2 regions of the Streptomyces sp. NPDC005533 genome follow, and region 1 is predicted to be linked to the other one. Evidence: riboswitches for the same ligand, from Rfam matches in the RefSeq annotation. Region 1 holds a riboswitch; the other holds the start of a gene.

Region 1 (15,900 bases):
GCGCGGCGCCCAGGGCCACGAGTTCGGCGCAGGGGCCGCCGGTGAAGTGGTAGAGGTTCACGCCGGGGAACATCCGGTAGTCGGCGGCCATGACCGCGGCGCCCACCGTGTGGACCCCGTCTTCGTCGGGGTCGGCGTCGGTGTGCGCGTCGATGGTGCGGCGGGCCAGGGCCACGAGCTCGCGCTCGTCATCATCGAGGGCTCGTGCGGATGGTGGGACGTACACCTTCTCGACCTTCCCTTCCTTCGGTCGCCCAAGATCATTCCACGCCCCACCAGCGCCCTCCAGCGAGTTTCGGCCTGCCGACGGGGCTGAGCTGTGCGGCGCGGCTGGACGGTGCGGCTCAAAGCCCGGGGCTCCGCCCCGCACCCCGCGCCTCAATCGCCGGCGGGGCTGAATTTGCGCGGCCGGGCTGGATGGTGCGTCGGCGCTGGATGGCAGCCGGGTCGGGTGGGGTGGGGGTGGGTGTGTGTCGGGGTGATCCCCGCAGGGTGCCGAACGCACTGCCGCCGAGGTGCCCGACCTCCCGTCACGTTCGGCGCCCGAGGAGACGCCCCGGCGCGGGGCCCCCCCCCCCCCCCCCCGGGCGCCCCCCCCCCCCCCCCCCCCCCCCCCCCCCCCCCCCCCCCCCCCCAACCGGCCCCCACCCCGACCCCGCCCAAGCGGCGCAGCCAACCGGCGCGAGCCCCCACCCCAACCGACCCCCACCCCCCGCCGACCCCGCCCAAGCGGCGCAGCCAACCGGCGCCCGCCCCCACCCCAACCGGCCCACCCCCCGACCCCGCCCAAGCGGCGCAGCCAACCGGCCCCCACCCGCCGACCCCGCAAGCGCGGGTCAAGCGACCGGGTGCCGGGCCGCCTCGATGAAGGCGTGGATCAGCTCCGGCGACTTCACACCGCGCTCGCGCTCCACCCCGCTGGACACGTCCACGCCCCAGGCGCCGGTCACCGCGACCGCCTCCCGCACGTTGCCCGGGTTCAGCCCGCCCGCCAGCAGCCAACGCCCCTCGGGCGCGGCGAAGTCCGCCGAGCCCCAGTTCCACGGCTTGCCGGAGCCGGGGTCGGGGGCGTCGAGCAGGAGCAGGTCCTCGCCGTACTCCCCGCAGCGCTTCACGTGCTCGGCGGTGGCCCGCAGCAGCGTCCGGCCCTCGGCGCGCAGCGCCGCGAAGTCCTCGGGCCCCTCCTCGCCGTGCAGCTGCACCCCCCGTACACCGCTCTCCTCGGCGAATCGGCGCACCTCCGCGACCGTCTGCCCCCGGAACACGCCGACGGTGAGCACGCCGTCCGGCACCCGCGCGGCGAGCTCCCGCGCGGTGGCGGCATCGACCGTGCGCGGGCTGCCGGGCGCGAACACGAACCCCACGGCGTCGGCCCCGGCCGCCACGGCGGCGTCGAGGTCCCGCACGGTCTTCAGCCCACAGATCTTGACGAAGAGATCAGCCATGCGCCCAGCCTATGCGGCCCCGATCCGACCCGGACGGGACGGGACGGGACCGGACGGGACCGGACCCGACCCGGACCGGACCGGACCCGGCCAGGGCGACCGCCTCAGCGGCCCGGCCGCCCCGGCCCCAGCACCGACCCGCCGATCGCGGCCGCCAGATGGGCCGCGCCCACCTCGTCGGCGTACGCGAAGTGCACGTAGACCGTGTGCCGGCCGTCGGGATGCCCCTCGTTGACGTCGAGTTCCACCCGCTGGTTCGTCGTGTGCGGCGACGCGGACGGGATCTCGGGGACGCACGGCCAGTCCCCGTACCAGAGCAGCGTGGCCGCTCCGCGGCCCAGCGCGCGCAGGAAGCCCTGTTCGACGGGGCCCGGGGCCGCGTACGCGTCGACGGTCAGCGGCAGTTCGGCCGCGAGTTCCCGGTCGTCGCCGGGCAGTTCGGCGCCCGCGAACCAGACGTCCCGGTCCCGGTCCCAGTCGTACGACGGCTCGAAGAAGCCCGTCGGCAGCAGCCGAGCCAGCCCCCGGGCCTCCTCGACGGTGTGCGCCCGCGCGCACAGCCACATCTCCGCGTCGAGCGGCTTCATCCGCGCGCACAGCAGTCGGGCCCGCCGGTGGGCCTCGGCGAGGTCGTCGGTCCGGAACACGGGGTAGGCGTGCGAACTTCCCATCGCGTCAGCAGCCCCGCGCCGTGGCGTACGCCTCGGCGGGATCGGTGGTGCGGTGGACGGGATACGCGACGCAGTGGCCCATGGCCGAACCGTGCCACGCCCCCACCGACCCCGGCCAGCGGTTTTACCCCCGCTCGGCGGCAGCTCACCGCGCCGGCCGGGAACGCCCGAGGGCGGCACCCCCTGGGGGTGCCGCCCTCGTTCGAGAACAGCCGATCAACCTTCGGGCCGGAGCCCGGGGGTCGATCAGAAGTCCATGTCACCGCCCGGCATGCCGCCCGGGGCGCCGGCGCCGGCCTTCTCGGGCTTGTCGGCGATGACGGCCTCGGTGGTCAGGAACAGCGCGGCGATGGACGCGGCGTTCTGCAGCGCGGAGCGCGTGACCTTCGCCGGGTCGATGATGCCCTCGGCGATCATGTCGACGTACTCGCCGGTCGCGGCGTTCAGGCCGTGACCGATCGGAAGGTTGCGCACCTTCTCGACGACGACGCCACCCTCGAGACCACCGTTGACGGCGATCTGCTTCAGCGGGGCCTCCAGGGCGAGCTTCACGGCGTTGGCGCCGGTCGCCTCGTCACCCTCGAGCTCCAGCTTCTCGAAGACCGCGGAGGCCTGGAGCAGGGCCACGCCACCACCGGCGACGATGCCCTCCTCGACGGCCGCCTTCGCGTTGCGAACGGCGTCCTCGATGCGGTGCTTGCGCTCCTTGAGCTCGACCTCGGTCGCGGCACCGGCCTTGATGACGGCCACGCCGCCGGCCAGCTTCGCGAGGCGCTCCTGGAGCTTCTCGCGGTCGTAGTCCGAGTCGGAGTTCTCGATCTCGGCGCGGATCTGGTTCACGCGACCGGCGACCTGGTCGCTGTCACCGGCACCGTCGACGATGGTGGTCTCGTCCTTGGTGATGACGACCTTGCGGGCGCGGCCGAGCAGGTCGAGACCGGCGTTCTCCAGCTTGAGGCCGACCTCCTCGGAGATGACCGTGCCGCCCGTGAGGATGGCGATGTCACCGAGCATGGCCTTGCGGCGGTCGCCGAAGCCCGGGGCCTTGACGGCGACGGACTTGAAGGTGCCGCGGATCTTGTTGACGACGAGGGTGGAGAGGGCCTCGCCCTCGACGTCCTCGGCGATGATCAGCAGCGGCTTGCCGGACTGCATGACCTTCTCCAGGAGCGGCAGCAGGTCCTTGACCGAGCCGATCTTGGAGTTGACGATCAGGATGTACGGGTCGTCGAGGGACGCCTCCATACGCTCCATGTCGGTGGCGAAGTACGCCGAGATGTAGCCCTTGTCGAAGCGCATGCCCTCGGTGAGCTCGAGCTCCAGACCGAAGGTCTGCGACTCCTCGACGGTGATGACGCCTTCCTTGCCGACCTTGTCCATGGCCTCGGCGATGAGCTCGCCGATCTGGGTGTCGGCGGCGGAGATGGAGGCCGTCGAAGCGATCTGCTCCTTGGTCTCGACGTCCTTGGCCTGGGCGAGCAGGGCGGCGGAGACGGCCTCGACGGCCTTCTCGATACCACGCTTGAGGGCCATCGGGTTGGCGCCGGCGGCGACATTGCGCAGGCCCTCGCGGACGAGCGCCTGGGCCAGCACGGTGGCGGTGGTCGTACCGTCGCCCGCGACGTCGTCCGTCTTCTTGGCGACTTCCTTGACCAGCTCGGCGCCGATCTTCTCGTACGGGTCCTCGAGCTCGATCTCCTTGGCGATGGAGACACCATCGTTGGTGATCGTGGGGGCGCCCCACTTCTTCTCAAGGACGACGTTGCGACCCTTGGGGCCAAGGGTGACCTTGACGGCGTCGGCGAGCTGGTTCATCCCACGCTCGAGGCCGCGGCGGGCCTCCTCGTCGAACGCAATGATCTTGGCCATCTGAAGTGGTCCTCCCGGACAGCGGTGGATTGCTCCCAGGACCGCGCCCGCGCCCGCGACGGACGGCCTGCGTGCCCGGCGGTTCCTTCCCACCGGACCCTGCGGGCCTCACCGACCCGGTCCTCGTTCAGTAGCACTCTCACCGGGAGAGTGCTAACGCCAATGATTAGCACTCGACCCCTCCGAGTGCAAGCGGCTCGGGGGAACACCCCGCCACTACCGGGCACACACGCGAGGGGCCCACATCCCGTGTCCAGGATGTGGGCCCCTCGTGGGTCTTCCGGGTCTTCGACGGAAGACCGAGCGTCGGTGGTCGATGCTCCGGGACTAGCCGAGCGCGAGCTTGACCATGTCCGCCTGCGGACCCTTCTGGCCCTGCGAGATCTCGAACTCGACCCGCTGACCCTCTTCAAGGGTGCGGTACCCGTCCATCTGGATGGCGCTGTAGTGGACGAACACATCCGCACCACCGTCGACCGCGATGAAGCCGTAGCCCTTCTCCGCGTTGAACCACTTGACGGTGCCCTGAGCCATGCCTAACTCCCCTATTACTGGCCCTTGCGCGGGAACGCACTTCGCGTTCCCGGGTCAGAACTTGCGTCGGAACGCGTCGACCGAGGCTGAATGTATCTGCGCGAGTGCTGTCTGCAACAGGTCAATCCGACGAGAATTCTGGACACCGGGAAACATTGAAATAGAGTGAAAATTTGCCATACTCCCGGGCAACTCGGGCCTGACATATCTCGCCAAAGCCCCATACCGCGCTTGCACATTGACCCGATGTCGACCCTCACGCGACCCGTTCATATGCGGCGGGCAAGTCCGGCGGAGGGGACTTCCCCAACTCTACCGCGCCCAATCAAGCAGAATTGCCCCCTCCGCTTTTAGCGGAGGGGGCAATTTCGGTTTGCGCGTGTCACCAGTCGGGTGACAAAGGGGCCGTGCGGATCAGCAGCCGCCCGCGACGGCCGGAATGATCGAGACGCCGGCGCCGTCCGGCGTCTTCGCCTCCAGCCCACCCTCGAAGCGCACGTCGTCGTCGTTGACGTAGACGTTCACGAAACGGCGCAGCTTGCCCTGGTCGTCCAGGACGCGCGCGGCGATGCCCGGGTGGCTCGCCTCCAGGGACTGGATGACCTGGGCGAGGGTCGCGCCCTCGGCGGGCACCTCGGCCTGACCGCCGGTGTAGGTGCGCAGGATGGTGGGGATGCGGACGTTGACGCTCATGGCGCTACTGCCTTTCCGGTTGAGCAGGAGGGTGTGGTCAGGCCAGGCCGGCGGCGCGGAACGCGTCCAGGCTCGGGCGGATGGTGGCGGTCTGCCCGCTCTCCGCGGCCACCGCCTCCAGGGTCTTCAGGCCGTCGCCGGTGTTGAGGACGACGGTGGTCAGCGTCGGGTCGAGCTGCCCGTTCTCGATGAGCTTCTTCGTCACGCCGACGGTCACGCCGCCCGCGGTCTCGGCGAAGATGCCCTCGGTCTGCGCGAGGATCCTGATGGCCTCGACGACCTGCTCGTCGTTCACGTCCTCGACGTAACCACCGGTGCGCCGCGCGATGTCCAGGACGTACGGGCCGTCCGCCGGGTTGCCGATCGCGAGCGACTTGGCGATGGTGTTCGGCTTCTGCGGGCGGACCACGTCGTGACCGGCCTTGAAGGCGGTCGACACCGGGGAGCACCCCTCGGCCTGGGCGCCGAAGATCTTGTACGGCTTGTCCTCGACGAGACCGAGCTTGATCAGCTCCTGCAGACCCTTGTCGATCTTCGTCAGCTGCGAGCCGGACGCGATCGGGATCACGAGCTGGTCGGGCAGCTGCCAGCCGAGCTGCTCGCAGATCTCGTAGGCGAGGGTCTTGGAGCCCTCGCCGTAGTACGGGCGCAGGTTGACGTTGACGAAGCCCCAGCCCTCACCCAGCGGGTCGCCGATGAGCTCGGAGCAGAAGCGGTTGACGTCGTCGTAGTTGCCCTCGATGCCGACCAGGTCACCGCCGTACACACCGGCCATGACGACCTTGCCCTGCTCCAGGTCGTGCGGGATGAACACGCACGAGCGGAAGCCGGCCCGGGCGGCCGCGGCGCCGACGGCGCCGGCCAGGTTGCCGGTGGAGGAGCAGGAGAGAGTGGTGAAGCCGAAGGCGCGGGCGGCCTCGACGGCGATGGCCACGACGCGGTCCTTGAAGGAGTGCGTCGGGTTGCCGGAGTCGTCCTTGACGTAGAGCTTGCCGGTGACCCCGAGCTCCTTGGCCAGGTTGGCGGCGTCCACGAGCTTGGTGAAGCCCGGGTTCAGGCTCGGCTTGGCGGCCACGTCCGCGGGGACGGGCAGCAGCGGCGCGTACCGCCAGATGTTGGTGGGGCCGGCCTCGATCGCGGCGCGCAGGGCTTCCGGGTCACCGGTCGGGAGGTCGTAGGCGACTTCCAGAGGTCCGAAGCACTCGGCGCACGCGAAGATGGGGCCGAGCTCGAAGCGGGTACCGCACTCGCGACAGGAAAGCCCGTTGGCAGGTCCGAGATCGACAGAGGTGGCGACAGTCTGTGCAGCCATGATGGCGAGGCCCTTTCTCCTCATCTTCCCCATGGCGCACTTCGCCATGAGACGGAATTGGCACCTTCCCTAGCCGGGGACCTCGCTGACGTCGCTGACGTGCGATCGCGAGAACCGACTGGAGGGTTGCCGGGGCTTCAACGGGCCGTGTCCCTCTGCCCCTCTGGATGAGCGGTATGGCACCGGCACACGCGCTCTGTGGCGCGCCGGTGCGTTTGTACGCGGGACCCCCGGCATGCGGTGGTCCTTCGCGTTGTTCAAGACTGTAACCGAAGGGCCGGGCGGTTGAGACAGCCGTCCGAACCGCGAGATGGATCACAAAACGGCCGATAACGCCGACACGCAGGGAGTGCTGAGGGTGCTGGAAGAGGTGGAGCGCTGGCTGGCAGACCGCTCCTGGTCAGCCGCCGACCGACCGCTCGACCAGCTGCTCGACCGGAAACGGGCGGCCGGGACCACGGTCAGCGTGGTGCTGCCCGCACTGGACGAGGAGGCGACGGTCGGCGCGATCGTCGAGGTCATCCGGCGCGAGCTGATCGAGGGACTGCCGTTCCCCCTGGTGGACGAGCTGGTCGTCGTCGACTCGGGCTCGACCGACCGTACGGCGCAGGTCGCGGCGAAGGCCGGCGCCCGGGTGGTGCACCGCGACGAGATCCTGCCGAGGCTCCCGGCGCTGCCCGGCAAGGGCGAGGTGCTGTGGCGTTCCCTGCTGGCCACCGACGGGGACATCGTCTGCTTCGTCGACGCCGACCTGCGGGACTTCTCCTCCGCCTTCGTCTCGGGGATCGTGGGACCGCTGCTGACCGAGCCGGACGTGCAGTTCGTCAAGGCCATGTACGACCGCCCGCTCGGTGACGCCCCCGGCCAGGGCGGCCGGGTCACGGAACTGGTGGCCCGCCCCCTCCTCAACCTGCACTGGCCGCAGCTGGCCGGCTTCGTCCAGCCGCTGGGCGGCGAGTACGCCGTACGCCGCTCCCTGCTGGAGCGGCTGCCGTTCCCCGTCGGGTACGGCGTCGAGCTGGGCCTGCTGGTCGACGCGCTGCACACGGTCGGCCTCGACGCGCTCGCCCAGGTGGACGTCGGCGTACGCGTCCACCGCCACCAGGACGGGCAGGCGCTGGGCCGGATGGCCGCGGCGATCTACCGCACCGCCCTGCTGCGGCTCTCGCGCGGGCACCTCGTACGGCCGGAGCTGACGCAGTTCGAGCGGGGGCCGGAAGGGTTCGTCCCGCGGACCTACGCCGTGGACACCGAGGAGCGGCCGCCGATGCTCGGCATCAAGGAGTACGCGCTGCGCCGCGTGGCGTGACGTCGGCCTGGAAAGTTTGAGCGAGTCCAGGTCGGGCTAGGTTCGCCGCATGGCTTCTCAGGTACTCGTAGCCGCGAACCGCGGCCCCCTCTCGTACGCGATCGACGCCGAAGGCGGGCTCAGCGCCCGGCGCGGCGGGGGCGGACTCGTCTCCGGGCTCTCCGCCGCCCTCGCGGAGCAACCGGGGGCGCTGTGGATCTGTGCGGCGCTGTCGGAGGCGGACCGGGAGGCGGTCCGCCGGGGGGTGAGCGAGCCGGGCGTCCGGATGCTGGACATCGATCCCACGGTGTACGACGCGGCCTACAACGGCATCGCCAACTCCGTGCTGTGGTTCACGCACCACCACCTGTACGACGTCCCGCGCGAGCCGGTCTTCGACGCGGAGTTTCGGCGGCGGTGGCAGGCGTACGTCGAGTACAACGAGGCCTTCGCGCGCGCCCTCGCCCAGGAGGCGGCGGAAGGGGCCCGCGTCCTGGTGCAGGACTACCACCTGGCGCTGGTCCCGGGGCAGTTGCGGCAGCTTCGGCCGGACCTGCGGATCGGGCACTTCACGCACACGCCGTGGGCCTCGCGGGAGTTCATGAGCATGATCCCGGACGACATCCGGAGCCAGCTGGTGTGGGGGATGCTCGGGGCGGACCGGCTGGGCTTCCACACGGCGACGTGGGCGGGCAACTTCGCCGCCGGCGCGAGCAGGGACGACCAGGACGGCATCGCGCAGGCGCACTTCCCGGCGGGGAGCCCGGAGCGCGGGGTGTGGCACCGCCGGGCGGACCCGGCCGGGCGCGGCTACGCGAAGCGCCGGTTCACCGAGGTGAGCGCGTACCCGCTCGGGGTGGACGCGGACGAACTGCGGGCGCTGGCGCACCGGCCGGAGGTCGACGAGAAGCTGGCGCAGCTGCGGGCGGAGGTCGGCGACCGCAAGACGATCGCCCGGGTGGACCGGACCGAGCTGTCGAAGAACATCCTGCGGGGGCTGCTGGCGTACCGGGAGCTGCTGACGGTCCACCCCGAGTGGCGGGGCCGGGTCGTCCACCTGGCCTCGGCGTACCCGTCGCGGCAGGACCTGGCGGTGTACCGGGCGTACACGGAGTCGGTGCGGGAGCTGGCGGCGGAGATCAACGAGGAGTTCGGCACGGCGGACTGGCAGCCGGTGCTGGTGTCGGTGCAGGACGACTTCGCGCGGTCGCTGGCGGTGTACCGGATGGCGGACGTGGCGCTGGTGAACCCGGTCCGGGACGGGATGAACCTGGTCGCGAAGGAGATCCCGGTGGTGTCGGAGGCGGGGTGCGCGCTGGTGCTGTCCACCGGGGCGGGGGCGTACGACGAGCTCCGGGCGGACGCGCTGACGGTGAACCCGTACGACGTGTCGGCGACGGCGGAGGCGTTGCACGCGGCGCTGGCCATGCCGGACGCCGAGCGTGCGGAGCGCACGAAGCGCCTGGCCGCCGCCGCCACGGCCCTCCCCCCGGCCGCCTGGTTCACCGCCCAGCTGGCCGACCTCCAGTCCTGACCCCCGGGGGCTGCGCCCCGGACCCCGCGCCTCAAACGCCGGCGAGGCCGGTAAATCCGGGCGCTGCCCGGACCCGGTCCTCAAACGCCGGACGGCTGGAACATCCAGCCCCGCCGGCGTTCGAGGCGCGGGGGTCGGGGGCGGAGCCCCCGTAGCGGCGGCGCGCCCGCGAACGGCGGTCAGCCCCGGAGGGCCACGGCCAGGGAGGCCAAGTAGGAAGCCACGGAGCCCGGGCCCGGCAGGACCACGTCGGCTCGGGCGGCGAGCTCGGGGACCTCGGCCGAGCCGCTGCAGACGAGCAGGCCCGGGAGGCCGTCGGCGCGGCGTTTCTCGACGGCCGAGTACGCGGCGAGGTCGCCCAGGTCGTCGCCCGCGTACAGCACCGCCTCCGCGTCCCGCTCCGCGAGGAACTCCGTGAGGGCGACGCCCTTGTCCATGCCCGGGGGGCGGAGCTCCAGGACCGCGCGGCCCGGCTCCACCATCAGCCCGTGCCGCGCGGCCAGCTCGGCCAGGGGTTCGCGCAGGGCCGCGAAGGCCGCCGCGGGGTCCGCGGCCCGCCGGGTGTGCACGGCCAGCGCCCGGCCCTTCTCCTCGATCCAGGTGCCCTGCCAGGCCCCGATCGAGTCCAGGAACCCCGGCAGCTCGGCGCGTACCGCCGCCACCCCGGGGTGCTCGGCCGGGGCGTGCACGATGCCGGTGACGGCGTCCCAGCGCTCCGCGCCGTAGTGGCCGAGGACGACGAGGTGTTCCAGTCCGGGGACTCCCGCGAAGCCTCCGTAGCGGACGGCGACGCCCGCCGGCCGGCCGGTGATCACGGCCACCGAGTCCACCTCGGGGGCGAGCGCGGAGAGGGCCGGGACGGCTGCGGGGTGGGCTCTGGCCTGGTCCGGGTCCGGGACGATGTCGGCGAGGGTGCCGTCGAAGTCCAGGGCGACCACGGACCGGCGGGGTGCGCGGAGGAGGGCTTCTAGCCCCTCCCGTCCGGCTGCGGTGACGGGCATCGGCAGGTCGTGCGGATGGCTCCCCATACGCACGACCCTAACGGCCCGGCGCGGCGACGGCTACGGCACGGTCGATGCCCGCCGCGAAACCCGCCGCGAGGGCCGCCGTCCGGCCGTCGGCGGGCCTACCGCCGGGCCCGCTGGGCCTCGCGGATCCGCCGGAGCCGGTTGACGGTGCCCGGTGCGTGGGCCAGCGCCCGCGGGTCGTCCATCAGCGCGTTGAGCAGCTGGTAGTAGCGCACGGGGGTCATCCCCAGCCCTTCCCGGATGGCCCGTTCCTTCGCTCCGGGGCCGGGCCAGGTGCGTCCCTCGTACGCGAGCACCGCGGCCTCCGTGGCCGTCAACTGCCCCTCGTCCGTCATACCGCCAGATTAACGCCGCCGTCCGACAGCCGGCCCGCCGCCACCGTTCAGCGCGGGTCCGAGGCCCGCGCCGCCGTGGCGATCTCCTCCAGCACCTTCGCCGGCTGCCCGCCGGGCTGGACGGTCCTGCCGATGTTCTGCTTGATGTCCTCGCTGACGCCCGCCCAGGACTTCTTGCCGACCGGGTACAGCCGTGAGCCGGGCAGCGCCGTCAGGAAGGGCTTCAGCTGCGGGGCATGGCCGCCGGTGGCGCCCTGCTTGGCCAGGTAGCCGCTGGTGGTGGCGGGGAGCAGGTCGTACATGTCCGTGAAGGCCGTCACGTTCTTCGGCTCGTACAGGTAGTCCAGGAACTTCCCGGACTGCGCGCGGTGGCCGTTCTTGAAAGCCATGACCCAGTCGGCGACGCCCATGGCGGGCTCCGCGGACCCGCTGGCCGTCGGCAGCGGGACCATGCCGAACTTCACGCCCTTGGCCTCGGCCTGCTTCATCAGCGACGGGTGGCCGTTGAGCATGCCGACCTCGCCCTTGGTGAAGCCGTCGAAGGCGGCCTGCCGGTCCAGCTTCCCCGGCTCGACGGGGCCGGTCAGCCCCTGCCCGACCATCTTGTCCCGCAGGAACTCCAGCGCCTTGACGTTGTCGGGGGAGTCGATCGAGTAGGACTCCTCGTTGTCGGTGTAGCCGCCGCCGCCCGCGAGCATCCACATCATCGTCTCGGCCTGCGCCTCCTCGCGGCCCAGCGGCAGCGCGAAGGGGGTGGGCACGCCGGCGCCCTTGAGCTTCTTGGCCGCCGCCTCCAGGTCCGCCCAGCTCTTCGGCTGCCAGCCGCCCTTGGCGTCCTTGCCGATCATGCCCGCGTCGGCGAGCAGCTTCTCGTTGTAGAAGAGCAGCCGGGTGCTGGAGACGAAGGGCATGCCGTACTGGGTCTGCTTGACCTTCCCGGCGTCCGCGAGCGGGGCGAGGAAGTCGGCCTCGGTCTTCACCGAGAGCAGCTCGGCCGTGGAGTACAGCTTGCCGGCGGCCGCGTAGTCGGCGTAGGCGCCGATCTGGGCGATGTCGGGCGCCTTGCCGGCCTTGACCATGTCGGCGACCTTGGCGTCGACCTCGGACCAGGAGTAGACGGAGACCTCGACCCTGACGCCCGGGTTGGCCTTCTCGAAGCCGTCGGCGAGGCCCTTCCAGTACCCGGCCGAGGAGTTCTGCGGATTGTCCCCGTAGTCGGCCGCCACGACCCGCAGGGTCACGTCGTTGTCTCCGGTGACCCCGCCGAGGGCTCCGCAGCCCGTCAGCGTCACGGCAGTCAGGCACAGCGCGGCGCCGGACGCGGCCAGGCTCAGGTAACGGCCCTTCACAGTTCTCGATCCATCCCTCGTTGTACGTACGATCCACGTAAGGTCTACACCACTTTGGCGGCTCCTCCACATCGGGATCCCGGCCGGGGTCCGGATTTTGTATGGCCACTCAACAATCCCCCTCAATGGACTAGACCTTTCCACGCCGAGCACGCGAGACTGTCTCTGTGAAACCCGTGAAACACGTCATCGCCCTCGATGTGGGCGGCACCGGGATGAAGGCCGCCCTCGTCGCCGACGACGGCACCCTGCTCCACGAAGCGCGCCGCGCCACCGGCCGCGAACGGGGCCCCGACGCCGTCGTCGAGACGATCCAGGACTTCGCCGCCGAGCTGCTCGACACCGGCCGCGAACGCTTCGGGCGGCCCGCGTCGGCCGCCGGCGTCGCCGTCCCCGGCATCGTCGACGCCGACCACGGGATCGCCGTCTACGCGGCGAACCTGGGCTGGCGCGACGTACCGATGCGCGCCCTGCTCAGCGCCAGACTCGGCGGCATCCCGGTGGCCCTCGGCCACGACGTGCGCACGGGCGGACTCGCCGAGGGCCGCATCGGAGCCGGCCGCGGCGCCGACCGCTTCCTCTTCGTCCCGCTCGGCACCGGCATCGCCGGAGCCATCGGCATCGCCGGCCGCATCGAGGCCGGCGCCCACGGCTACGCGGGCGAGATCGGGCACATCGTGGTGCGCCCGGGCGGCCCCGCCTGCGGCTGCGGCCAGCGCGGCTGCCTGGAGACCCTCGCCTCGGCCGCCGCCGTCAGCCGCGCCTGGGCGGCCGCCTGCGGCGACCCCGGGGCCGACGCCGCCCACTGCGCCAAGGCCGTCGAAGCCGGCGACGCGCGCGCGAGCGAGGTCTGGCTGGCCGCCGTCGGCGCCCTCGCCGACGGGCTGGTCACCGCCATCACCCTGCTGGACCCCCGCACGCTGATCATCGGTGGCGGGCTGGCCGAGGCGGGGGAAACCTTGTTCACACCACTACGGACGGCCGTGGAGGAGCGCGTGACGTTCCAGCGGCTCCCCCACATCGTCCCGGCGGCCCTCGGGGACACCGCCGGATGCCTGGGCGCAGGGCTGCTCGCCTGGGACCTACTCGCCACGGAGGTACCTGCCTGATGTCCGGAAGCGCGCGCAGCACTGTTCTCTCCGGCGCCAGGGTGGTGCTGCCCACCGGAACCGTGGCGGGCGGCCGGGTCATCGTCGACGGCGACCGCATCGCCGGCAGCGCCCACGAGGGCTCGCGGACCGTGGACCTGTCCGGGCACTGGATCGTCCCCGGCTTCGTCGACATGCACAACCACGGCGGCGGCGGCGCCTCCTTCACCTCCGGCACCGCCGAGGACGTCCTCCAGGGCGTCCGCACCCACCGCGAGCACGGCACCACCACCCTGATCGCCTCCACCGTCACCGGCGACCTGGACGAACTGGCCCGCCGCGCCGGACTGCTCGCCGAGCTCACCCGGCAGGGCGAGATCGCCGGCATCCACTTCGAGGGGCCGTTCATCAACCCCTGCCGCAAGGGCGCGCACAAGGAGGACCTGCTCCGCGACCCCGACCCGGCCGAGGTCCGCAAGCTGATCGACGCCGCGCACGGCACGGCCCGCATGTTCACCCTCGCCACCGAACTCCCGGGCGGCCTGGACTCCGTACGGCTGCTCGCCGAGCACGGGGTGATCGCCGCGATCGGGCACACGGACGCCACGTACGAGCAGACGCGCGCCGCCATCGACGCGGGCGCGACCGTGGCCACCCACCTCTTCAACGCGATGCCGCCCCTCGCCCACCGCGAGCCCGGGCCGATCGCCGCGCTGCTGGAGGACGAGCGGATCACCGTCGAGCTCATCAACGACGGCACCCACCTGCACCCGGCGGCCCTGGAACTGGCCTTCCACCACGCGGGCGCGCACCGCGTGGCGCTGATCACCGACGCGATGGACGCCGCCGGCTTCGGCGACGGGACCTACCACCTCGGCCCGCTGGAGGTCGAGGTCAAGGAGGGCGTGGCCCGGCTCGTGGAGGGCGGTTCCATCGCCGGCTCCACCCTGACCCTGGACACCGCCTTCAAGCGCTCGGTGACCCTCGACAGGCTGCCGGTGGAGTCCGTGGTCCAGGCGATCTCCGCCAACCCGGCCAAGCTCCTCGGCCTGTACGACCAGATCGGCTCGCTGGAGCCCGGCAAGTACGCGGACCTCGTCGTCCTGGACGCCGCGTTCGACGTCAGGGGCGTCATGCGGCGCGGCGAATGGGTCGTCAGCCCCCTCGCCGCGGCGGCCGTCTGACGGCCAAGCGGCTGTATCGGCGAAGGCGGTCGGCCCGAGGACTGGGCCGACCGCCTTCGGTTTGGCATGATCCCGGCAGCAACAGACCCGGGGGTGCCCATGATCCTGACCGTGACGCTCAACACCGCACTCGACGTCACGTACCGCGTGCCGAGGCTGCTTCCGCACGCCTCGCACCGGGTCGCCGCCGTCACCGAACGCCCCGGCGGCAAGGGGATCAACGTCGCCCGCGTCCTGGCCGCGCTCGGCCACGAGGTGACGGCGACGGGCTTCGCGGGCGGCCCGGTCGGCTCCGTCGTCCGCGAACTGCTCGCACGCTCCCCGCAGGTGGTGGACGCCCTGGTGCCCTGCGCGGACGGCAGCCGCCGCACCCTGGCCGTGGTCGACGCGTCCTCCGGCGACACCACCCAGTTCAACGAACCCGGGCCGCTGATCACGCCCGCCGAATGGTCCCGGTTCCTCGCGCAGTACGGGGAACTCGTCCGCGGCGCCCGCGCCGTGGCCCTGTGCGGCAGCCTCCCGCCGGGCGTGCCCGTCGGCGCGTACGCGGTCCTCGTACGGGCGGCCCGCGCGGCCGGGGTCCCCGTCCTCCTCGACACCGCCGGCGAGGCCCTGCGCCGCGGGGTCGCCGCCCGGCCCGAGATCATCAAGCCGAACGCCGCCGAACTGGCCGAACTCACCGGGTCCCGCGACCCGCTGCCCGCCACCCGCGACGCCCGCCGCCGGGGCGCCCACGCCGTGGTCACCTCGCTGGGCCCGGACGGCCTGCTGGCCGCCACCGCGGAAGGCACCTGGCAGGCCGCCCCGCCGCGCGCGCTGGCCGGCAACCCCACCGGAGCGGGCGACTCCGCGGTCGCCGGCCTGCTGTCGGCCCTGGTCGAGGGGGCGGACTGGGAGGAACGGCTCACCCGCGCGGTCGCCCTGTCCGCGGCCACCGTCCTCGCCCCGGTGGCGGGAGAGTTCGACCCCCGCACCTACGAGGAGGTACGGGGGTCGGTGAAGGTCACGACGGCCGGCTGAGGCCCGGGGTGTCCTAGAAGTTCTCCAGCCACAGCTGGTCGATGTTCACGTTGCAGCTGTTTCCGGTCTCGCACGACAGCTTGATCGTGTTGGTGCCCTTGTCGAGGTTCACCTGACCCCAGGTCGTCTGCCAGCCCTTCTCCCAGTCGCCCTTGGGCGACTTGGCGAAGTTGCGCATGCTGATCGGCGACTCGTTCGGCTTGCCGTTGACGGTCAGGGTGCCGTTGGCGTCCTCACCCGGGATGCCGAAGCGCACGTAGAACTTGTACTTCCCGGCCTTGGGGACGTCCAGGGTCCACGTCACGGCCGCGCCGGGCCGGTTGAAGCCGCCGACGTACTGGCCGCCCGAGCTCTTCGCCCCCGGGATCGTGGACTCCAGGCCCGCGCCGCCCGTGATGGACATGCCCGCGCCGGCCGCCTCGCCCTTCGGCAGCGGGGCCTGGGAGGGCGCGGGAGAGCCGCTCGGGGGCGCGGCGGAGGGGTTCTGCGGGGCCGCCGACTGCTGGCCGCCGTTCGCCTGGTCCTGGCCCTTCTTGTCCTTGTCCTTGTC
Region 2 (15,900 bases), on a different contig from region 1:
CCGTAGTTCACCCGGTCCAGCACCCCGGGGTACGGGGTGATGTCGCGGTTGACCACGTCGAGCCAGAGGAACTGGGCGAGCGGGGCCTCGGTGCGGGTGCGGAACCACATGGAGCGGTGGTCGGGCGCGGAGGTGGAGGGGAAGACCTTGCCGTCGGGCCCGGGCCCGTCCCAGAGGCGGCCCATTTCGAGGACGACGGTCCGCACGCCCGCCTGCCCGAGCCGCAGCGCGGCGACGGCGGAGCCGTAACCGGAGCCGACGACGATGGCGGGGGCGTACGCGGCGGCGGCGGGTTCGACGGCGGCGGCGGAGGCCGCCCCGATCCGTGTGAAACCGAGCGCGGAGGCGGTCGAGAGGGCGCCGAGCCCCAGGAGGTGACGGCGCGTCAGATTGGGTGTCATGGCCGCATCATGGGCGGAATCCGGCCGTCCGCCCAGACGCGGTATTGACAGACATCCGAGGAACAGTCAGACGTGGCTGCGCAGTCCGTCGGCCGCGCCGCCGCTTCTGGGGGCTCCGCCACGAACCCCCCGCTCCCCAAAGCGCACACGGCCCGCTACAGCAGCTCGCGCAAGCGGTCCGCCAACAGGTCCCAGCGCCACTTCTCCTCGACCCACGCACGGCCGGCGGCGCCCATGCGCTCACGCAGTTCCGGATCCTTCAGCAGGGTGACGATCCGGTCCGCCGCCTCGTCGGGGGCGCCGCCCCGCACGACCCAGCCCGTCTCGCCGTCCAGCACCGCGTCCGGCGCTCCGCCGGAGTCACCCGCGATCACCGGCAGACCCGTGGCCGAGGCCTCCAGGTAGACGATGCCGAGCCCCTCCACGTCCAGCCCGCCCCGCCGGGTGCGGCACGGCATGGCGAAGACGTCGCCCGCGCCGTAGTGGGCGGGCAGTTCGGACCACGGGACCGCCCCCGTGAAGACCACCGAGTCCGCGACCCCGGTCGAGACCGCGAGCGCCCGCAGGTCGGCCTCGTACGGTCCGCCGCCCACGATCAGCAGCACCGCGTCCGGCACCGCCGCCAGGATCAGCGGCATCGCCTCGATCAGCGTGTCCTGCCCCTTGCGGGGAACGAGGCGCGAGACGCAGACGACCACCGGGCGGTCGGTCAGTCCGAGCCGCGCCCGGACCTCCGCCCCGCCCGATTCCGGGTGGAAGGTCTTCTCGTCCACCCCCGGCGGGAGTTGCGCCATGCGGGCCGCCGCCCGGTCCGTCACCGCCGAGGCGATCCGCGAGCGCGTGTACTCCCCCAGGTAGGTCAGCGTGTCCGTGCCCTCGCCGATCCGCCGCAGCAGCTGCCGCGCCGCCGGCAGCTGGGCCCAGCCCGCCTCGTGCCCGTGGGTGGTCGCCACGATCCGCCGGGCGCCCGCGCGCCGCAGCGCCGGGCCCATCAGGCCGAGCGGGGCCGCCGCCCCGAACCACACGGACTCGCAGCCGTGTTCGCGCAGCAGGCCCACCGCCCGCCGCGTCACGCGCGGGGTCGGCAGCAGCATCGTCGTACGGTCGCGGACCACCTGGAAGGGCTGCTCCGCGTCGAAGGCGGCGGTGGCCTCGCGGCCCTCCGCACTGTGCTTCCACGTGGAGGCGTAGACGACGATCCGGTCGGGATCCAGCCTCAGCGCCATGTTGTGCAGGAAGGCCTGGATGCCGCCGGGTCGGGGCGGGAAGTCGTTGGTCACGATCAGCGTCTTGTGCATCGCTGCCAACGTACCGGACGCCCTCAGCGGAACTCCTTCCGCAGGGCCTCCCGCCACTCCTGCGTCAGCCCGCCCGGGTCGCTCCCGAGCGCCTCCCGCAGCGCCGTCGGCCACGGCCCGCGGCCCGCCTTCTCGTACAGGTCCACGAGCGCCGCCTCGCCCCACCGGTCCGCGATCAGCCGGCAGGCCAGCCAGGCCCCCTCGTACGCCCGGGCCAGCGCCTCCGGGTCGCCGCCGAAGGCGAAGTCCTCCGTCCGGGGCAGGCCGGCCGGCACCTCGCCGCGCCGTACGGCCCGGGCCAGCGCCGGGGCGCCCTGCTCCGGGGTGGTGGGGGTGCCGCGGTACGCCGCCCAGTCCGCGAAGCCCTCGGAGAGCCACAGCGGGGTCGTGGCGGAGGTCGCCGCCCGGGTGGCCACGTGGGTGACCTCGTGGGTCAGGACGACCCGGCGGCCCGCCTCGCCCAGCTGCGCGTACCCCTCCGGGTTGACCACCACCCGGTCGGCGGGGGCGGGCCCGGCGCCCACCCGGCCCGTGGTGACGGCGCCCATGCCCCGGTACGCGTCGGCGGGCCGGCCGAGCAGCCGCGCCATCAGCTCCAGGGACCCGGGGACCAGCACCACCACCCGGCCGGCCCAGGGCCGGGGCCAGGCGGCGCTCGCCGCGGGGACCGCCCCGTCGGCCTCGGCGGCGATCGCGGCCAGCGCCTGCGGGGACTGGCCGGCGCCGCCCAGCACCAGGGAGCGCGTCCCGCGGACCACCGACACCGGGCCCTGGTCCCACAGCTGCGGCAGCGCGCCCGGCGCGGGCCGGTCGGCGCGCACCCGCCAGGGGCCGCCGCCCGCCGCGCGTTCCAGTTCCAGTTCCCGCTCCGAGCCGCCCGGGGCCGGGTCGTAGCCGGTCAGCCGGTAGCGCAGCTCGGCCCGTACGAGGGCCCGCGCACCGTCCCGGCGCACCGAGGCGACCTCGTACGCCCAGCCGTCGAGCGGGATCCCGGAGAGGCTCTCGGGCGGCACCCGCGACCAGTCGGCGACGGCCTCGCGGACGTCGTTCCCGGTCGTGTCGGCCGGCCGCGCCGCGCAGCCGGCGGGCAGCACGCACAGCACCGCGCACAGCAGCAGCGGCAGGACACGGGCGGGGCGGCGGACCGGGAGCATCCGCCGATCGTACGCACGGTCCGGGCGCCGGGCCCCCGGCCGGGGCCGGGGTCAGGGCGCGGGGGTCGGGGCTCGGGGGCAGCCGTCAGGGGCGGGTCACCGAGGACACGGGCATCATCCCGACGGGGTCGTAGCGCACCCGGGCTCCCGGGTAGGGGGCGTGCACCACCTGGCCGTTGCCGACGTACATGCCGACGTGGCTGGCGTCCGAGCGGTACGTCACCAGGTCGCCCGGGCGGGCCTGCGACAGGGGCACCTGCCGGCCGGCGTGCCGCTGGGCCTGCGAGGTGCGCGGCAGCGAGACCCCCGCCTGCCGGTACGACCAGACCATCAGCCCGGAGCAGTCGAAGCCGGAGGGGCCGGTGGAGCCCCACACGTAGGGGCGGCCGACCGCCGAGCGGGCCGCCATCACGGCGGCCGCGGCGCGCCCGGACGACGGGCCGAAGGAGGGCAGGTCGGGCAGGACGTCGGCGCGGCCGGCGGACCGCGAGGAGCGCTCGAAGTCGGCCCGCTCCTCGGACGGCATGGCGTTGAGCAGCCGCCGGGCCGCCGCGAGCTTCGCGGTGACGGAGCGCTTGTGCCGGGCCACGTCGGAGCGCAGGGCGTCCAGTTCGGCGAGCTTGCCGGAGGCCTCGCGGCGTTCCTGGCCCAGCCGGCGCTGCTCCTCGCGGAGTTCGTCGAGCTGCCGGGCCTGACGGCTGGTCAGCCGGTCCAGGGCGGCGGCCTGCGCCAGATAGGCGTCGGGGTCCTCGGCCAGCATCAGGCCCACGGCGGGGTCGATGCCGCCGCTGCGGTACTGGGCCCCGGCGAAGGTGCCGAGGACGCCCCGCATGGTGTTGATGCGCTCCTGCCCACGGGCCACCGCGTCCTGGGCCCGGTTGACCTCGACGCGGAGCCGGTCGGCCTTCTCGCCCGCCTCGTTGAACCGCTCGGTGGCCTGCTCGGCCTCCTCCAGGAGCCGGTCGACCTGGGCGCTGACTCCCGTCCTCGCCGCACCGCCGGGCTCGTACGGGAGGCCGGGGGCGGCGCCTGCGGGTGCGCCCGTCATGGCTACCGCGGCCGTGGCCGCGGCGGCGGTGAGGACGGTGACCTTCGTGTTCCGGTCGAGGCTGCCGAGCCCGCTCCGGCGATGGGACGCCACGTGAAACCGCTCCCTTCCGCTGTGTGCGCCCGGGTCCGCCCCCCGTGGACGGCCTTGTGCCGGGTTCCGCGCTGGCAGACAGTAGCCGGACCGTCACATGCCGACCAACGACCGTCGGCGGGCGCACACGGCGACGCCCCGCCGGAGACGCAGGTCACCGGCGGGGCGTGTGGTCGGAAAGCGGCCGCGGAATTCGCCCGGATGGGCGGTGTGCGGCGCGTCAGCCGATGCGGACGCCGAACTGGAACGGCATGTTGTCCATGGACTCGTACTTGATGCCGCCGCGCGGGTTCGAGGCGTGCAGCGTCATGTTGTTGCCGGCGTACAGGCCGACGTGGTGCAGGTCCCCGTAGAAGAAGACCAGGTCACCGGGCTGGAGCTGGCTGCGGCTGATGCGGGTGCCGTCGTTGGCCTGCGTGTAGGTGACGCGGCTGATGCTGACGTTGGCCTGCTTGTAGGCCCACTGGGTCAGGCCCGAGCAGTCGAAGACGTTGGGGCCGGTGCCGCCGGACTGGTACGTGAACCCGAGCTTGGTCTTGGCGGCTTCGAGGGCGGCTCCGGCCCGGCCGGAGGCCTTCACGTTGCCGAGGTCGACGCGCTGGCCGTCGGCGCGGCTGGCGCGCGACTCGTCGTCCTTGATGGCCGCGCGCTCCTGCGCGGTCAGGGTATTGAGCAGGGCCTGGGCCGCGGCGAGCTTGTCGGTGGAGGCCTTCTTCTTCTCGGCCAGCTCCTTGCGGGTGGCGTCGAGGTCGGCGAGCTTGCCGGCGGCCTCCTGGCGCTGCTGCGCGAGGCTGCGCTGCTTGGCCTGGATCTTCTGGACCGCCTCGACCTGCTTGCCGCTGAGGTGCTCCAGGGAGGAGGCCTTGTCGAGGTAGCTGTCGGGGTCCTCGGAGAGGAGGAGGGCGAGGGAGGGGTCGATGCCGCCGTTGCGGTACTGGGCGCTGGCCATCGAACCGAGGGTGCTGCGCAGCTCGTTGAGGTCTCCCTGGCCGCGGGCGACCTGGTCCTGGAGCTGGGCTATCTCCTTCTCCAGCGTCTCCTGGCGCTCCTTGGCCCCGTTGAACTTCTCGGTGGCCTGCTCCGCCTCTTCGTAGAGGGCGTCGACCTGGGTCTTGACCTCGTCCTTGGTCGGCTTCGCCGGGGCGGCGGAGGCGCTCTGGGAGGTGAGGGCGACCACGGCGGCCGCGGTGGCGCCGAGCACGGTCACACGAGTGCGGTTCGGCTGCTTGGGTCGACGGTGGGACGCCACGGAGGCGAGCTCCTTCTTCCTAGAGCCACCGAAGAACGCAACTCGGCAGCACCTTCGCCGCCACCCCGAATGAGTGATCTACCGCACGAAGGTTTGAACGCACACTAGTGACCTCGCTGTGATCAGTTCAAATCCCGTCGGGAAAAAACGTGCTCTCCGACCAGGTTCTTTACCTACAGAGCACGCTCCGTGCCGGGCACTTGACGGTCCGTTCGCTGCCACGCCGGTCAATTCCGGCATTCAGGAGGGGAGTTACGAAACGCGCGAAAGCCGCTTCAGGAGCAAAGCGGACGTCACCGGCCGCGCACCCGCCTTGGCCACCCCGTCGGCGACCTCCCGGTCGGTGGAGACCACGACCACCGGCCGGCCGGGCGGTTCGGCCCGCACCAGCTGGCGGATCAGCTCGTCCGCCGTCACCCCGGCCTTGGAGAACAGCACCCGCACCCCGCGCGGCGGCGCGAGCAGCACCGGGGCCGCCAGCTCCGCGCCGTCGAAGACACAGGTCATCTCCGCGCCCGTCTGCGCGGCCAGCATCGACAGCCCGCCCAGCAGCCGCAGCCGCTGCTTCTCCAGCGGCATCGTCGGATAGCCGGTCTTGGTCACGTTGTAGCCGTCGACCACCAGATGGGCCTGGGGCAGCGCCAACAGCTGGTCCAGCAAGGCCGGATCGGTCTCGGACAGGGCGCGCGCCGCGATGTCCTTCGGCGTCATCCGGCCCGGCTCCACCGCGTCCACGGTGTCCGCCGGGCGCGTGTTGACGGGCGGCAGCGCCAGCTCGCGGCGCAGCCCCTGGGCCGCGTCCAGCACGGTGTCCAGCAGCAGCCGCAGCCGCATGTCCTCGATGCTGCGCCCCTCGCGGGTGGCCCGGCGCGAGGTCTCCAGCGCCGCCTCCACCTCCGCGAGGCGGGACTTGAGCCGCCGGCTCTCGCTCTCGGCGGCGGCCACCCGGGTGGCCGCGTCCCCGCGGATCCCGTCGACCTCGGCGGTCAGCTTGCGCAGGGCCGCCTCGCCGCGCTTGACGTCGCTGAGGGCGCTGCGCAGCTTGCGCTGAAGCGATTCCGCTTCCTTGCGGGCCGCGTCCAGCTCCACGCGCACGTGCTCACCGCCCGCGCGCTGCAGCTCCCGGGCGTGCGCCAGCTCCTCGCGCAACCGCTCCAGCTCGCGCCGGGTCTCCTCGCCGACCCGCTCGGCGTCGGCGCGCTGCGCCTCCTCGCCCGCGGCGGCCACCAGCTTGACCCAGCCGGCGGGCCGCAGGACGAACGCGGCGGCCGCGACGTCCAGCGGGTCCGCGGCGGCGGGCGGCGCACCCGCCTCCAGGGCCGCGGCCAGTTCCGCCTGCGCCTCGCGCAGCTTCTCGGCGACCCGGCTGCGGAACACGGCGTCGGTCTCGACCGCCGTGGCCATGGCGTTGCCCGCGAACTTGGCGCGCCGGGTCGGGGTGAAACGGGCGTACTGGCGCAGCTGCGCCGGCAGGTCCGCGACCGTCAGCGCGCCGAAGGCGTCCGAGACGAGCGCGACGACCCGCCGCCGCACGCCTTCCGGCAGCGGGCGGTCGAGCGCCTCGGCGGCGTCGCCGGCCGCGTCGGCCGGCTCAGCGCCGCTTGCTGGCTCCACAATCCGTCACCCCTACCGTGATCTACCTGCGGGCACGCCTCCGTCAGGAGTCCGCACCCGGCCTGTCCACGAGCTCGATCTGGTCCACCGCGTTGCACCAGCGGCAGCGGACCGACTCGATGGTCTCATTGACCACCTCGCGCTCCTCGACCTTGGGCTCCCCGGCGAGGTCCAGGTGGACGTACTCGACGACCTTCGACGAACGGGTGACGTCGAAGCGCGTGAGGTTGCCGCACAGGGTGCAGCGCCACCGGGTGGTGTCGGTCGGCAGGGGAACCGTCATCAGGCCGCTCTCTCCTTCGTAGCTGATTCAATTAAAGCCGTCCGGGCCGCCGGCCGCGCGTGTCTCCACCGGCCGTCGGACCGCAGCTCGTAACCCTACGGCCTGCCACCGCCTCAGGTGGGTCCCGTTGCGTCATGCTCTGTCACATGATCGTAAGGTGGCGGGCCCTCCGCGAGGCCGCCCGGGGACCGGTGGTCACCCATGCGCTGATCGCGGGCTGCGGTGTGGTGTTCGTACTCGGTCCCGCCTCGGGGCTCAACCCGGTCTACGGGACCGGGGACGAGCTGCTGGCCGCCGGGACCGCGTACTTCCGGCGCTGGGGCGTGGTCCCGGACGAGCTCTTCACGGGCACCCCGCGCGCCTGGCTGACCCCGCTGACGGCCCTGTTCGTCCACGGCAGCTGGCTGCACCTGCTCGGGAACATGCTCTTCCTCTACGTCTTCGGGGCGATGACGGAGGAACGGATGGGGCGCCCCGCGTTCCTCGTCTTCTACGTCTGTACGGGGTACGTGGCGCTGGCGGCGTACGCGGCGGCCAACGCGGGGTCCGCGCAGACCCTGGTGGGGGCGTCCGGAGCCATCTCGGCGGTGCTCGGCGCCTTCCTCTACCTGCTCCCGCGGGCGCGGGTGACGAGCCTGTTCCCCTTCCTGTTCTTCCTGCCGCTGCGGTTCCCGGCGTGGATCGTGCTGCTGTTCTGGTTCGCCCTTCAAGGGGTGGCCGCGCAGCGGGCGGAAAGCGGCCCCGGGGTGGCCTACCTGGCCCATCTGGTGGGCTTCTCGGTCGGCTTCCTCTACGCGTGGGCCCGCTATCGGGGTGCGACTAGAGTGAGGCGACCAGCGACGGCCACCGAGGGAGACAGCCAGCCGTGATCACCGCGATCGTGCTCATCAAGACCAGCGTGGACCGCATCCCCGAGATCGCCGAGTCGATCGCCGCGCTGGACAGCGTCAGCGAGGTCTACTCCGTCACGGGGACGTACGACCTGATCGCGCTGGTCCGCGTGGCCCGCCACGAGAACCTGGCGGACATCATCCCGGGCCGCATCAGCAAGATCCCCGGCGTCGAGGCGACGGACACCCACGTGGCGTTCCGCACCTACTCGCAGCACGACCTGGAGGCGGCGTTCGCGATCGGCCTCGACGCGTAGCGCTGTGCCGTGCGGGTATCGGGCCGCCGCGTAGCCCCGGCTCCGCGACGCCTCAAACGCCGGCGGTGCTGGGTTCGGTGCCCCCGAGCAGTGGCGTGAGCCGTCGGGCCGACCGCGGGGCCCCTCCGGGACGTCTCCTCGTCGTCGCGCCTGCGGGCCCGTCACGGCCGTGAGGGCGGTTGCGCGCTCCTCCTGCGGGGACCCCCCTGCGCGCCCCCGCTCCCCCGCACCGGCCGTGGGGTGGGGACACGGTGGAGTGTCCCCGCAGGAGGAGCGCGCAACCGCCCTCACCCGTCGCAGCGATGCCCGCAGGCGCGACGACGAGGAGACACTCCGCCGGGGCACCACCCCACCCCGCCGAGCCGACCGCAGGTCACACCGCCGGGACGCAGCGGCCTTCCTCCGTGCGGTACTGCCACTTCGCGCCGTCCGCGACGAGCTCCTTCACCGCGCGGACGAAGCGCTCGACGTGCTCGTCGGGGGTGCCCGCGCCGAAGCTGACGCGGATCGCGTTCAGGGAGCGCTCCCCCGGTGCGGCCTCCGGGGCCCCGCATTCGCCCTGCGCCTGCGGCTCGCTGCCGAGCAGGGTGCGGACCAGCGGGTGGGCGCAGAACAGGCCGTCGCGGACGCCGATCCCGTACTCCGCGGACAGGGCGGCGGCGAAGTGGGAGCTGTTCCAGCCGTCCACCACGAAGGAGATGACGCCCACGCGCGGGGCGTCGTCACCGAAGAGCGACAGGACGCGGACCGCCGGGACCTCCGCCAGGCCTTCGCGGACCGTGGCGATGAGGTGGCGCTCGCGGGCGACGAGGCCGTCGAAGCCCGCCTCGGTCAGGGCCTTGCAGGCGGAGGCGATGGAGTAGACGCCGATGACGTTCGGGGAGCCGGCCTCGTGGCGGGCGGCCGTGGTGTGCCACTCGACGTCCACGCCGCCGTCCTCGCGCCGGGCCACCTTGCGGGAGGCGCCGCCGCCCGCCAGGTACGGCTCGGCCCGCTGGAGCCAGTCCGCGCGGCCGGCGAGCACGCCCGAACCGAAGGGCGCGTAGAGCTTGTGTCCGGAGAAGGCGACCCAGTCCACGTCCAGGTCCTGGACCGAGACGGGGTGGTGCGGGGCCAGCTGGGCGGCGTCCAGGACGATCCGCGCGCCGTGGGCGTGCGCGGCGGCGGCGAGTTCCTTCACCGGCCACAGTTCACCGGTGACGTTGGAGGCGCCGGTGACGCAGACCAGGGCCGGTCCGTACGGCTCCCTGTCGGCGAGGGCCCGCTCCAGGGTGGCGACGGCCTGGCCGGGGGTGCGGGGCGCGTTGAGGTAGGTGACCTGCGCGTTCGTCCAGGGCAGCAGCGAAGCGTGGTGCTCGGTCTCGAAGACGAAGACCTGGCAGTCGGCGGGGAGCACGGCGGCGAGCAGGTTCAGCGAGTCGGTGGTGGACCGGGTGAAGACCACCTGGTCCGAGGGGCGGCAGTCGAGGAACTCGGCGACCGTGACCCGGCTCTGCTCGAAGAGGTCGGTGGAGAGCTGCGAGAGGTACCCGGCGCCGCGGTGCACGCTGCCGTAGTACGGGGCGTAGGCGGCCACGTCGTCCCAGACCCGCTGGAGCGCCGGGGCACTGGCGGCGTAGTCCAGGGCCGCGTAGGTGACCTCGCCGCCGGTGACGAGCGGGACGGTGACGTCCCGGCCGAGCACCGGCAGCGGCTCGGCACAGGCGGGGCCCGCGGCGGTGTCGGCGGTGGCGACGGAGGTGGCGGCGGCGTTCAGGAATGCGGACATGGCGGTATCTCCCGGCAGGCAGGGCTGAATGGCTTCGAAAGTGCCCGTACGCGGGTACGGCCGTGCGGCCGTCCGGGATACGGGAGAGCCCTCGGGCCGGACCGCAACGGTCGGCGGGGGTACACGGAAGTGACCCTGATCCGAGGGGTGAAGTAGGGGCGGAGTCGCCCTATCGCATTCGCTTGCTCACGGAAAACGCTCCTCGAGAAGACCAGGACCCCTGGTGTCGAGGGATCCGCGCTTGCCGTAGGCCTTGCTGCCTACGACCTGGTCATCACCCGGGGCACCCCGCCACGGAAGGAGGGTTGCCGGACAGCAAGCCGGGGCCTAAACGCTGTCACTCGTGACCTGGTCAGCATCCTGCCACAAGATCCCCCGCGCGCAAGACCCCGGTCCGCATCGTGGACCGGGGCCTTGGCGCGATTCGGCCGATGGGGGGTCAGGCGTTGCTCGCCGCCACCCAGCGCTCCAGCGCCGCGCGCGCGGCGCCCGAGTCGATGGACTCCGCCGCGCGCACCAGACCGGCGGCGAGCTGCTCTTCCAGCGTGCCCGTGCCGGGGTCCAGGGCGACCAGGGCCGCCGCCGAGTTCAGCAGTACGGCTTCGCGGACCGGGCCGGTCTCTCCGGCCAGCAGGCGGCGGGCCACGTCCGCGTTGTACGAGGGGTCGCCGCCGGACAGGGCCGAGACCTCGACCAGGTCGATGCCGATGTCGCGGGGGTCGAAGGACTGCTCGGAGACCTCGCCGTCGCGGACCCACCAGACGCGCGAGGTGGCCGTCGTGGTCAGCTCGTCCAGGCCGTCGTCACCGCGGAAGACCAGCGCGGACGAACCCCGCTCGGCGAGGACGCCCGCGATGATCGGGGCCATCCTCGGGTCGGCCACGCCGGTCGCCTGGGAACGCACCCGGGCCGGGTTGGTCAGCGGGCCCAGCGCGTTGAAGAAGGTCCGGATGCCCAGTTCCTTGCGGGCCGCGGCCACATGGCGCAGTGCCGGGTGGAACTTCACCGCGAAGCAGAAGGTGATGCCGGCCTCCTCGGCGACCTCAACGACCCGCTCCCGGCTCAGGTTGAGGTTGACCCCGAGCTTTTCCAGGACGTCCGAGGAGCCGCTCGCGGAGGAGGCGGCCCGGTTGCCGTGCTTGACGACCTTGGCACCGGTTCCGGCCACCACGACCGCCGACATCGTCGAGATGTTCACCGTCTTGGCCCCGTCGCCGCCCGTGCCGACGATGTCCACGGTGCGGCCCGGCACCTCGATCAGGTTGGCGTGCTCGTACATGGCCCGTACGAGACCGTTGATCTCCGCGACCGTCTCCCCCTTCGCCCGCAGCGCGACGGTGAAGCCGGCGATCTGGGCGTCGGTGGCCTCCCCCCGCATGATGCGGTCCATGGCCCAGGCGGTGTCGTCGGCGCGCAGGTCCTGGCCGGTCAGCAGAGCGTCGAGGACGCCCGGCCAGCCACGGGCCGCCACGCTGTCGCCGCCTGCCGGGGTCACAACGTTCATGGTCCGCTCCTGCTGCTTGTCAAGGTTTCCACGTCGAATGGGAAGGGCTCCAGCCTATCCAGCCCGGGAGACGGCAAAGAGCCCCGTCCGGACACTGGACGGGGCTCTCGCCGTGGCGACACCGGAACTGACCTGAATCAGTCCCTCATGCGGTCGTGCAGGGGATCAGTGGTGGCCGTGGCCGGCCTGGATCTCCTTGTACTCCTCCACCGTGGGCTTCGGAATCTGGTTGTTCTCGGCGTAGAAGCCCTTGCTGAGCTTCGCGCGGAGCTTCTCCGTGGCCTTCACCTTGCGCTCGACACCGTTCTCGTCGACCGTCGGGCCGATCTCGATCGGCTTGTACTGCTCGTGCGCGGTGAGCTTGTGCAGCTGACCCGCCGGGAGCGGCTCGTGGACCTCGACGAACTCACCGTGCGGCAGACGCTTGATGATGCCGGTCTCGCGACCGTGCAGCACCTTGTCGTGGTCCCGGCGCTGGAGGCCGAGGCAGAACCGCTTGGTGATGATGAAGGCGAGGACCGGGACGACGAAGAAGCCGATCCGGACGAACCAGGTGATCGAGTTGATCGACAGGTGGAAGTACTGGGCGAACATGTCGTTGCCACCGCCGATGAGGAGCACGATGTACTCCGCGATCCAGGCGACACCGAAGGCCGTACGGGTCGGGACGTTGCGCGGGCGGTCCAGGATGTGGTGCTCGCGCTTGTCGCCGGTGACCCAGGACTCGATGAACGGCCAGACGGCGATCGCACCGAGCACCAGCGGGAAGAGCAGCAGCGGGATGAACACGCCCAGGACGAGCGTGTGGCCCCACAGGTTGATCTCCCAGCCGGGCATGGCACGGATCAGGCCTTCCGGCATGCCCATGTACCAGTCGGGCTGCGCACCGGTGGACACGTGGTCCGGGCGGTACGGGCCGAGCGCCCAGATCGGGTTGATCGAGGCGAGGGCCGCGACGGCCGCGATGACACCGAAGACCAGGAAGAAGAAGCCTCCGGCCTTGGCCATGTAGACCGGCAGCAGCGGCATGCCGACGACGTTGTTGTTCGTCTTGCCGGGACCCGCGAACTGGGTGTGCTTGTGGTAGAAGACCAGGATCAGGTGGGCCACGAGCAGGCCCATCATGATGCCGGGCAGCAGCAGGATGTGCACCGAGTAGAACCGCGCGACGAAGTCGCCGCCCGGGAACTCCCCGCCGAACAGGAACATCGACAGGTACGTGCCGACGACCGGGACGGACAGGATGGCGCCCTGCATGAAGCGGACACCGGTACCCGAGAGCAGGTCGTCCGGCAGCGAGTAACCGGTGAAGCCGGTGAACATGCCGAGGACCAGCAGCAGGAAGCCGAAGATCCAGTTGACCTCACGCGGCTTGCGGAACGCGCCGGTGAAGAAGACGCGCATCATGTGCACGACCATGGCCGCGACGAAGATCAGCGCCGCCCAGTGGTGGATCTGACGGATCAGCAGGCCACCGCGGACGTCGAAGCTGATGTCGAGCGTCGAGGCGAAGGCCTCGGACATCATGACGCCCTGCATCGGCACGTACGAGCCGTGGTACACGACCTCGTTCATGCTCGGGTGGAAGAACAGCGTCAGGTACACACCCGTGAGGATGATGATGATGAAGCTGTAGAGGCAGATCTCACCCAGCATGAAGGACCAGTGGTCCGGGAAGATCTTGCGCATGTTGGCCTTGGCCAGGCCGTAGATGCCCAGGCGGCCGTCCGCCCAGTCGGCTACGCGCTCGCCGGCCGGCGCCTTGCGCTCGGTGTTCTGGCTGGTGCTCATCCGCGCTCCCAGAATGCAGGACCGACGGGCTCTTCGAAGTCGCCGAGCGCTTCGAGGAAGCCTTCGTCATTCACGCCGATCCGCAGCTGCGGAAGCGCGTGACCGGCCGGGCCGAAGATGACACGGGCGCCGTCGGAGAGGTCGAAGGTGGACTGGTGGCACGGGCAGAGCACGTGGTGCGTCTGCTGCTCGTACAGGCTGATCGGGCAGCCGACGTGGGTGCAGATCTTGGAGTAGGCGACGATCCCGTCGTGGGACCACTCCAGCTCCTGCTTGTCCTTGATGTCGTCCGGCTGGATACGGACGATCATCAGGGCGGCCTTGGCGATCTGGACCTGGAAGTCGTGCTGCTCCTCCTCCAGGCCTTCCGGCCTGGCGAAGGTCAGCGACCCGACGAGCACGTCCTCGGGACGCAGCGGCTCGTTCGTGTTGTCGTTGATGAGCAGCTTGCCCTTGGCCCACACGGTCTTGCGCAGCTTCTGCTCGGGCAGCGGGCCCAGGTCGCGCATGATCATGACGGCGGAGAGCGGCAGCATCGCCAGCGCACCGAGCATCGTGTTGCGGATCAGGGGCCGGCGTCCGATGCCGGACTCGTTCGCACCGTCGCGGAAGTCCTGCAGGACCTGCGCCTTGACCTCCGGCGGAGCGGCGATCTCGTGGCGCTCGGCGGCGACCTCCACGTCGGACATCAGGGTGCGGGCCCAGTGGACCGCGCCCGCGCCGATGCAGAAGAGGGCCGTGCCCAGCGTCATGCCCAGGGCGAAGTTCAGCGCGCTGACCTTGCCGATGGGGAAGATGTAGACGATCTTCTCGACCGGGAAGATCACGTAGGACGCGATGAAGCCGATCGTGGCCAGCATCGACAGCGTGAACAGCATCGCGACGGTGCGCTCGGAGCGCTTCGCCGCCCGCTCGTCGATGTCCTGGATGCGGGGCTTGTGGACCGGCAGGCCCGGGTCGGCGAACGGATCGTCCGCGACCGCTACGGCACCGTGGTGCGCGTCGCCCTGCTCGCTCGGCAGGTGCTTCTCTTCGGGAATCTCTTGGCTACTCATGACTTCTTGGCCTTAGCGGTGTGGGCCGCGACCCAGACGGCGACAGCGATCAGCGCACCCAGAGCGAAGATCCAGCCGAACAGACCCTCGGAGACGGGGCCGAGGCCACCGAGCTTGAGACCACCGGGGCTGGTCGACTTCTCACCGTTCACGTTCTGGAGGTACGCGATGATGTCCTTCTTCTGCTGCTCCGGCATGGTCTGGTCCGGGAAGGAGGGCATGTTCTGCGGGCCGGTCAGCATGGCCTCGTAGATGTGCTTCGGGTCGACGCCCTCGAGGTTGGGGGCGTACTTCCCGTTCGTCAGCGCGCCGCCTTCACCGGTGAAGTTGTGGCACTGCGCGCAGTTGTTGCGGAACAGCTCACCACCCTTGGCGATGTCGGCACCTGCCGGGTCGTACTGCTTTGCGGTCGGCGTGATCGGACCGGCGCCGAGGGACGCGACGTACGCCGCCAGCTGGTCGATCTGCGCCTGGGTGTAGATGACGGGCTTCTTCGGCACCTGGGCGCCGGGCTGCTGGGCGGGCATGCGGCCCGTGCTCACCTGGAAGTCGACGGCCGCGGAGCCGACGCCGACCAGGCTCGGGCCGTCAGAGGAACCCTGACCGCCGGTTCCGTGGCAGCTTGCGCAACCCACGGCGTAGAGCTTCTTGCCCTCCTCGATGGCGAGGGACTGGGCGGTTTCATCGGCCTGCGCCTTGCCCGCGGGAGCAAAGGCGGCGTACAGCCCCCCAGTGGCCGCCAGCGCGAGGAGTAGAACGACGACCGCCGCCAGCGGATGGCGTCGTCGTGCGGAGAGCTTTTTCACGGATTACCCCGGTGTCAGGATCTTCTGCGTCGGTGTGTCTGGATGGAGTGCCGGGTCTTGCCCGGTGACGTGTTCGCTACTTGATCAGGTAGATCGTGGCGAAGAGGCCGATCCAGACGACATCGACGAAGTGCCAGTAGTAGGACACGACGATGGCCGACGTGGCCTGTTCGTGGGTGAACCTCTTGGCCGCGTACGTCCGGCCGAGGACCAGCAGGAAGGCGATGAGGCCGCCCGTCACGTGCAGACCGTGGAAGCCGGTGGTCAGGTAGAAGACCGAGCCGTACGGACCGGACGAGAGGCTCATGCCCTCGTGCTTGACCAGCTCGGTGTACTCGAACACCTGGCCGCCAATGAAGATCGCACCCATGACGAACGTGATGATGAACCACGTCCGGAGCTTCTTCACGTCACCGCGCTCGGCGGCGAATACGCCGAGCTGGCAGGTGAGCGAGGAAAGCACCAGGATCGTCGTGTTCGTCGCCGAGAAGGGCAGATTCAAGGCCGAAGCCTGCTCTGTCCAGTACTCGGTTCCCGTCACGGATCGCAGGGTGAAGTACATCGCGAAGAGGGCCGCGAAGAACATCAGCTCGGAACTCAACCAGATGATGGTTCCGACGCTGACGAGGTTCGGCCGGTTGACCGTCGGGTGCGCGTGCCCGGTATCTACTGTCGTTGCTGTCGCCACG

The links. A riboswitch is a leader RNA that binds a small molecule or an ion and turns the genes downstream of it on or off. The one in region 1 is predicted to bind S-adenosylmethionine.
Positions count from the first base shown of each region.
Region 2: it holds a riboswitch for S-adenosylmethionine, as region 1 does, so the genes downstream of both, ACFYP3_RS21860 (aminotransferase class V-fold PLP-dependent enzyme) here and thrC (threonine synthase) in region 1, are expected to answer to the same signal.

Region 1 covers NZ_JBIAJH010000019.1:97,078-112,977, reverse strand. The annotation lists gene ACFYP3_RS20690 (ASCH domain-containing protein) at 1-226, opposite strand, end outside; gene ACFYP3_RS20685 (phosphoribosylanthranilate isomerase) at 837-1,445, opposite strand; gene ACFYP3_RS20680 (hypothetical protein) at 1,550-2,116, opposite strand; gene groL (chaperonin GroEL) at 2,363-3,985, opposite strand; gene ACFYP3_RS20670 (cold-shock protein) at 4,313-4,519, opposite strand; gene ACFYP3_RS20665 (MoaD/ThiS family protein) at 4,934-5,212, opposite strand; gene thrC (threonine synthase) at 5,250-6,524, opposite strand; SAM riboswitch class I at 6,542-6,698, opposite strand; gene ACFYP3_RS20655 (glucosyl-3-phosphoglycerate synthase) at 6,883-7,833, shown strand; gene ACFYP3_RS20650 (trehalose-6-phosphate synthase) at 7,883-9,346, shown strand; gene otsB (trehalose-phosphatase) at 9,526-10,374, opposite strand; gene ACFYP3_RS20640 (DUF3263 domain-containing protein) at 10,473-10,709, opposite strand; gene ACFYP3_RS20635 (ABC transporter substrate-binding protein) at 10,757-12,058, opposite strand; gene ACFYP3_RS20630 (ROK family protein) at 12,235-13,167, shown strand; gene nagA (N-acetylglucosamine-6-phosphate deacetylase) at 13,167-14,330, shown strand; gene ACFYP3_RS20620 (1-phosphofructokinase family hexose kinase) at 14,430-15,350, shown strand; gene ACFYP3_RS20615 (CBM35 domain-containing protein) at 15,364-15,900, opposite strand, start outside.
Region 2 covers NZ_JBIAJH010000021.1:60,378-76,277, reverse strand. The annotation lists gene ACFYP3_RS21905 (GMC oxidoreductase) at 1-401, opposite strand, end outside; gene ACFYP3_RS21900 (glycosyltransferase family 4 protein) at 557-1,699, opposite strand; gene ACFYP3_RS21895 (hypothetical protein) at 1,723-2,853, opposite strand; gene ACFYP3_RS21890 (NlpC/P60 family protein) at 2,939-3,994, opposite strand; gene ACFYP3_RS21885 (NlpC/P60 family protein) at 4,215-5,243, opposite strand; gene ACFYP3_RS21880 (NYN domain-containing protein) at 5,496-6,860, opposite strand; gene ACFYP3_RS21875 (hypothetical protein) at 6,901-7,140, opposite strand; gene ACFYP3_RS21870 (rhomboid family intramembrane serine protease) at 7,287-8,009, shown strand; gene ACFYP3_RS21865 (Lrp/AsnC family transcriptional regulator) at 8,006-8,287, shown strand; gene ACFYP3_RS21860 (aminotransferase class V-fold PLP-dependent enzyme) at 8,661-10,055, opposite strand; SAM riboswitch class IV at 10,288-10,404, opposite strand; gene trpD (anthranilate phosphoribosyltransferase) at 10,495-11,559, opposite strand; gene ACFYP3_RS21850 (cytochrome bc complex cytochrome b subunit) at 11,725-13,350, opposite strand; gene ACFYP3_RS21845 (Rieske 2Fe-2S domain-containing protein) at 13,347-14,405, opposite strand; gene ACFYP3_RS21840 (c-type cytochrome) at 14,402-15,211, opposite strand; gene ACFYP3_RS21835 (heme-copper oxidase subunit III) at 15,288-15,900, opposite strand, start outside.